DNA from 3 places in the Streptosporangium sp. DT93 genome. Region 2 is predicted to be linked to each of the others. Evidence: riboswitches for the same ligand, from Rfam matches in the RefSeq annotation. Region 2 holds a riboswitch; each other region holds the start of a gene.
What was found. Region 2 has a riboswitch for cyclic di-AMP ahead of ACLQ2R_RS24255 (C40 family peptidase). Riboswitches for the same ligand answer to the same signal wherever they lie in the genome.
Positions count from the first base shown of each region.

Region 1: linked by a shared signal. The riboswitch ahead of ACLQ2R_RS31575 (hypothetical protein) and the one ahead of ACLQ2R_RS24255 (C40 family peptidase) in region 2 are both predicted to bind cyclic di-AMP.
Region 3: linked by a shared signal. The riboswitch ahead of ACLQ2R_RS38640 (CHAP domain-containing protein) and the one ahead of ACLQ2R_RS24255 (C40 family peptidase) in region 2 are both predicted to bind cyclic di-AMP.

Region 1 is NZ_JBNCLF010000019.1:3,846-6,038, forward strand. Features, by position in the region: gene ACLQ2R_RS31570 (DUF4253 domain-containing protein) at 1-610, shown strand, start outside; cyclic di-AMP (ydaO/yuaA leader) riboswitch at 947-1,096, shown strand; gene ACLQ2R_RS31575 (hypothetical protein) at 1,350-2,105, shown strand.
Region 2 is NZ_JBNCLF010000012.1:34,214-36,406, reverse strand. Features, by position in the region: gene ACLQ2R_RS24260 (hypothetical protein) at 1-480, opposite strand, end outside; gene ACLQ2R_RS24255 (C40 family peptidase) at 562-1,119, opposite strand; cyclic di-AMP (ydaO/yuaA leader) riboswitch at 1,253-1,409, opposite strand; gene ACLQ2R_RS24250 (DUF1905 domain-containing protein) at 1,826-2,116, opposite strand.
Region 3 is NZ_JBNCLF010000034.1:51,015-53,207, forward strand. Features, by position in the region: gene ACLQ2R_RS38640 (CHAP domain-containing protein) at 702-1,418, opposite strand; cyclic di-AMP (ydaO/yuaA leader) riboswitch at 1,438-1,576, opposite strand; gene ACLQ2R_RS38645 (oxidoreductase) at 2,111-2,193, opposite strand, start outside.

The DNA.
Region 1 (2,193 bases), on a different contig from region 2:
GCGGTCGGGATTGTGGCCGGTGCTGCTGGAGGACTCCGTCCAGCCCTGGTCGGCAGGTCAGATCGCCCCTGACGCGGCCGCCGAGATCGACAACTACCGCGTGGACGCGTTCATGGCCGAGGTGTGGTCCGACTGGATCTCCAGGGCCCACGTCGACCAGCTCGAACTGCTCGACCCCTTCGGCCCCGAGTGCCCCGGCCCGGCGCCGGCCGGCAGGCCCGCCGCCGACCCCGGGGTGGTCGCCGACTGGTACGCGGGGCTGGTGGCCGAGCGCAGGACGCCGCTCGGGCTCGTCGCGGTCGAGCGCGGGGCCGACGCCCTCGCCGTCATGGGCTGGCAGGGCGCGCTGAACCACAACGAGTGGATGGTCCCGCTCGCGGCCGTCGTGCGGAGCTGGGAGGACAGGTTCGGGGTGCGGGTGGTGGGGATGGGGTTCAACACCCTCGACGTCAGCGTGGCGGCCCCGCCGACGACCTTCGAGCACGCCCTGCAGGTCGCCGCGGAGCACTGGACGTTCTGCCCCGACAGCATCGTCCAGGGCGCGGGGACCCTCATCGACTACGCCGAGCAGATCAAGGGCAGGAACGCCTGGTCGTTCTGGTGGGACTGAGCCGCCGGACGGGCCGGAGGCCCCGCCGCCCTCGTCACGCGTGGTCATGGGTGCCGTCCCGGTCGTCCCCGCCGCACGCCTGCCGTTCCCGCCGTGCCTTTACCGTGCCCCTGCCGCGTCCGCCGTTCCCGGCATGCCCGGCATCCCCGTGCCGCACGGGGGTGCGGGCCGACGAGGCGTGCGCTGGAGCGAACCCAGATGTTGAGTGCTTTAGGGGACTTTTTGCCAACTAGGTAGATCTTATAGGGTTTTCGTGGCCTTTGCTTTGCTTTGTCTGGTTTAGGTGGGTAGTGTCCCCTGTTATCGGCCGGTGACCCGCCCTTCACAAGAGGGAGCGATCGGCCGGCGTCGAATCCCGAGAGCCCTCAGGGCCACGGGAACCGGGGACCCAATTTCCGGGGTGAATCCGCCGAGAACATGCGGCGGTAGGGCAACTCCACCGCCCGAACCCGTCAGCTAACCCGGTAGACGAGATGGAGAGGAGACCCCCTCATGGATGACCGCGTCACCGCGTCGGTGCACCCCCTGTCCGCGCCGACCCCCTGAAGCCTTCCCCCGCCCCCCGTCCCCCACAGCTTTCGCGCCGCGCCTGATCGCGGCACCTCCCGGTAGCGCTCTACGTAACGACTGGATTCATCCGGTTACGTCCCCATTCCGATGAGCGCGCCATCACCCGTGCACCCCTTTTCGGCGTGTCGCACGCGGTAGCCCCGTTCCCTCGCGAAAGAGCCTTTCCCCCATGCGTCTTTCTTTCGGCACGTGCAGAAACCGCCTGGCCGCCGCCACCCTCGCCGGGGTGAGCGTGCTGGCCTCCGCCGGTGTCGCCTCGGCGACGCCCCTCAGCCCCGGCTTCGCCGCCACCGCCCCCGCGGTGGCCGGCCCCGAGGACGGCGTCGAGGCCGTCCTGCTCCACGGATCCACCACGGCCTCCTACTTCTGGGACGACTCCTCGGGCCGCGCCGGTGACACCGGCCTGCCGGCCAGTGGCAGGCCGATGCAGAAGGGCATGATCGCCAGTCCGAGCTGGCCGCTGCTCACCGAGGGCTACATCCTCTACAAGGGCAAGCGGGCCAAGTTCTTCGTCGGCGACCGCGGTCCCGGAGTGCCCTCCAACCGGGGCATCATGCTCGACCTCGACGCCAAGACCTTCGCCGACCTGACCGGCGGCACGTTCAACACCGGAACGCTCGGCGTGGACGGCAACGGCGGCATGGGTCACATCGACGTCGAGTACGTCATCACCCGATGGGGCGACGGCGTGGGCAGGAAGAACCACCCCGTGGCCTTCTCCACCGGCGCCTGGGGTCGCAAGGACGCCAACCCGGCCGCGCCGCCCCAGACCGTGCTGGCCAAGTCCGGGCGCCCGCAGAAGCCCGTCGAGACCGAGCGCCTGAGCGCCGCCCCGGCGTCGTCGTCCGCCAAGCCCAAGGTCACGGCCGACGCCCTCTCGGCCCCCGGATGGACCGTGCGGGAGCCGGGCGCCGTCGTCTGGTGACCCGGTCCGGTGACCCGGCTCGCGACCCGCTTCCCGGCCGGTCCATGGCCGGGTCCGTTACCGGGTTCGTGACCGGGGCCGTGCCCGG
Region 2 (2,193 bases):
CACGTGGACGAGCTCGTGCGTGATCACCACGTCCCGGCCCGTCTCGGTGAGCCTGGCGTAGCCGGACGGCAGGACGACGACCCGGTCGGCGGTGGCCAGGGCGGCCAGCGAGGCCGGGGCGGGGGTGGCGCGCGCCCCGGCGAGCGCCGCGGCCTCGGCGTCGGTGGCCGGGAACAGGACCACCGCGCGTACCGGCCCCCAGACGGCCGCGACGGTGCGGCAGGCCCGGTCGGCCCTGGCGGCCAGGTCCCGCAGGACGGCGGGCGGCACGTGGTGGCCGGCCACCACGGAGTCCCGGCCGCGGACGACGGTTGTGCCGTCCGGCCAGAGGTCGCGGAGGCCGGCGGGCAGGGGCCCGGCGCCGGTGAGCGGGCCGGCGCTCAGCAGCGCCAGCGTCCCGGCGAGCACGGCGCGGCGTCCGCGCGGGACGGATCCACGCGGGACGGATCCGCGCGGCGGGGACCCGTTCGGGACGGACATGTGAGCCGATGGTAGCCGAACACGCGGAAGCGGCCCCGTCCCCCGGGCAGGGGGACGGGGCCGCTGTCGCGACGCCCGGGGTCAGACGCCGGGACGGACCGCTCCCGCGAAGGTGGACCTGTAGTGGCCCTGCAGCTTCACGATCCGCACCGTCTTGCCGCTACTCGGCGAATGGACCATCCTGCCCTTGCCGACGTACATGCCGACGTGGCCCTTTCCGCTGAAGAACAGCAGGTCACCGGGGAGCAGCCTGCTCCACGAGACCTTCTTCCTGATCGACCGGTACTGGCTCTGCGTGATCCTGGGGAGGGACACCCCCGCCTTGCGCCAGGCGTAGCGGACGAGCCCGGAGCAGTCGAACGCGCCGGGACCGGAGGCTCCCCACCGGTACGGATCGCCGACCTGCTTCCTGGCCTCCGTCACGGCCTTGACGGCCCGGACCTTCTGCAGTGCCGCCCTGCTCGTCCCGGTCTTCTTCGCCGTGGCCGGTGCCCTCTTCGTCCTGGCCTTGACCTTGACGTTCCTGGCGATCCGGTCGGTGCTCTTCGCACCCCCGGCGCTCGCCGCCTCCGTGTCGGAGGCCTGCTCGGAGACGCCGGTCGTGCCGCTGACCAGAATCTCAGGGGGATTGTCCGTCATCGCCTGCGCCGTGGTGGGTCCCAGGGTGACCGCTCCGGCCGAGGCGGTCAACGTAAGGGCGACGCCGCCCAGGGAAAGGCGGAAAAGGCGTGACAGACGGGGGTTGCGCGGGGTGGTAGACAGGATTTCTCCTTGGTGCTTCCACTGATGCCTACCGGGTTAGCTGACGGATTCGGGCTTGGAAGATGCCCTACGACACAAATGTGCCGATTCACCCCTGGCCACCGTTAGGGGCCTTCTGGGTCCCCGGTTCCATGCTCCTGGCTGCATGAATTCGGCGGGCCACCGCGATGACGTCGCCCCTTGCGGGGGCACGGTGGCCGGTTGGATTTCTCTGGGGCAGACGGCCCGAAGACCGTCGTTCACCGCGGCGGCATGGCTTGCACGTCGCGCAGCCAGAAGTTACTCCGATCGCCACGTTTCGGCAAAGGGTTCCTCGAAACGGGGGATCGAGAAGGCATCTTGATCTCACCGTTACCGCTGCGTGATGCCTATTTATGCGATCGAGATATGACTCTCGTCACACCGGACTCGCGCCCTCGGAAATCACGATTTTTGTTATCTTCATCACACCGCGCCTTCTTCCGCGGTGATCCCCCGGGAGGGCCCTGGCCCGGGTCGCCGTGCCCCCGTTCCGGCTCGGCGGAAAACCCGGCCGGCCGGATCCGGGGAAGACACCGCCCCGGGCCCGCGAGGGACCGGCGGGTCAGCTCAGCCTCCGGTCGAGGTGGAACGCCACCTCGTCGCCGGCCGCGTGCTTGCCGATGAGCCTGCACAGTTCCGCCCGCAGGGGCAGCCAGTGCGGGCCGGAGCCCGAGGGCATGAGCGTGGCGGTGAACGGGTGGCCGTCGATCGTCCCGGCGACCTTCACGGCCCGCCTCGTGCCGAGGACCTCGGCCGAGTCCGGCACGGTCACGAAGGTGGCGAAGGTGCCGTCCTTCTCGATCGGGGCGGTGAAGATGTGGTCGAGCGGCTGCGGGGTCGTGGGCGTGGGCATGGTCGTCGTCTCCCGGGTCGTGTGTCGCGGCGTACCCCCCGCGGACGCGGAGGGGCCGGTGGTCCATGAGGATGACT
Region 3 (2,193 bases), on a different contig from region 2:
ATCGCTCACCGGCCCCGACAACGCGGTCTCACGATGTGGTCTTTCCTCAATGAGCTTTGGGAGCGCTCCCACGAAGAGTGGACGATGGGCGTCCAGCACGTCAATACGCCGAAACGTAACCGTTACATGCGAGGCGTTTTGCGGGGTCTAGAGGCCCTAAATGGTGATATACATCCCATATAGGGTTTTGGGAGCGCTCCCATCACACGGGCATACAGTCAGGGCATTTCGCGCTCCCAACCCGGGGCCGATCCGGGTGTGATCCAGCGCGGGGCCCCGCCTTCGTGCCATCATGCCGCCATGCCCCGTACGGTCGCGGTGCCGTCGCACCCGCGTGCCGTCGTGCTCGCTGTCGCCGTGCCCGCCTGCCGTCATGCCCGGCGTACGGGTCATGCCCGCGTACGGTCGTGCCCGGCCCTGCGGTCGGCGTCCGCGTGTCGTCGTGCCCGAGGGTGTCGTCGTACCCGCGGGGTGTGGCCGGCGCTGGGGTGGTACGGCTCACGCGCACGGGATCCCGTACGGCCGCGTGGGGGCCGGAGGGCGCGCACGGCGAGGCCCGCCTCCCTGGTGGGTGGGACGGCGGGCACGGGCGGTCACAGGCAGGCGCAGGCGGTCATGGGCGGTCATGGGCGGGCACGGTGGACGACGGGTGCGTCCCGGCCGGGTGAAGACCCCGGCCGGTCGGGAGGGGATGGGAGGGGTCAGCCGGCGTAGACCGGGTAGCCGTAGCCGACGACCTCGGAGACGGGCCGGACGAGCTGCTCGACGTCACCGTTGCCGGTGTTGCCCTCGATCGTGGTGATCGTGCCGTCCCCGTTGTCCTGCTTGACGAAGCCGACGTGGTCGATCCCGTCGATGCTCTTGCCCTGCTGCCAGTCGAAGTAGACGACGGCGCCGGGGGTGGGGACGGTGCCCCAGTGCCCGTTCTCCGCGAACCACTTGGCGTGGGTGACGGTGTAGGCGTCCCAGCCCATCGTGGGCCGGATGCCGGCCATCTCGCCGACCCAGGACACGAACATCGCGCACCAGGGGGCGTTGGCGTAGCCGTAGATGTTGCCTCCGTCGCGGGCGGCGGTCTCCTGGGCACGGGGGGAGGACATGTACCACTGGTGGAACTTGGTCCCGCCGCCCATGGAGTTCTCCCGGACGCCGATCTGCTGCGCGGCCAGGTTCAGCACCTGCGCGGCCGTGACCTTGGGAAGCCGCTGGGCCGCGATCTCCAGGGGGGTGGCGGATCCGGCGTCCTGCGAGACCTCCGCGGTCCTGGTGTCGGCGGGAGGGGTCAGGGAGGTGTGGTCGTCGGCCAGTGCGGCGGGGCCCGAGACCCCGGCGGCCAGGACGACGGCGGCGCTGAGCAGGATGCGTGCCAGTCGGGGGGCGGTGGGGGTGCGGGTGGGGGTGGGGGTGTGCTCGGTCATGATGGGGGTTCGACTCCTTGCGTCGCTTCCATTCCACCTACCGGGTTAGCTGACGGGTTCGGGCTGGGAAGTGCCCTACGACGCACGGATGCGTTGATTCACCCCAGGAACGTGGTTCCCCGGTTCCGCAGACCTCGCGGATTCGGCGGCCGTGCTCACCGGGGGCGGAGGGGGTCCGCTCCGACGAGACACGGTCGGGCAATGTGACGGCAATGCTCAGACCTGGATAGACCTAGACATTTGCCATGAACGGGATGAACTTACGTCATCCGGACAGACGATTACAAGCAAGACATATTGCCTTCACGTGGCAGTAGGCCCTGGTCAGGAGGGTAGGGAGGGGTATTCCGCCCCCGGGGGAGGGGAATGGATCGCCCTTCCCGCGACCTGCGCGTGCCCCTTTCCGGGGCCGGGCTTTTCCGGTCGGCCGGGCGAGGAATCCCGCTGCCCCCGGCGATCCGGTCGTGGTACGCCGACTCCCCCTCGCGCGGGCAGAGGTCTCCGGAGGTGTGCCGGGACGCCCGCCCCGGACGTCACCGAGGGCGCGTTTCATCGAACTGGCCTTCGATGGTAAAAACTCGGGGAGCGCCGGACGACCCCCTCGTAAACCTATTCAAAACCTATTCAAACCCCTCGCGAGGCCCTTCCGGGCACCGGATCCGGCGATGCCCGGGCAGGGCTCAGGGCCGCCTTCAGGACTCCGCGAACCGTACGCCGGTCAGCTCCTCCGACACCTCCCACAGGCGCGCCGCCACCGCCGGATCGGCCGCCCGCG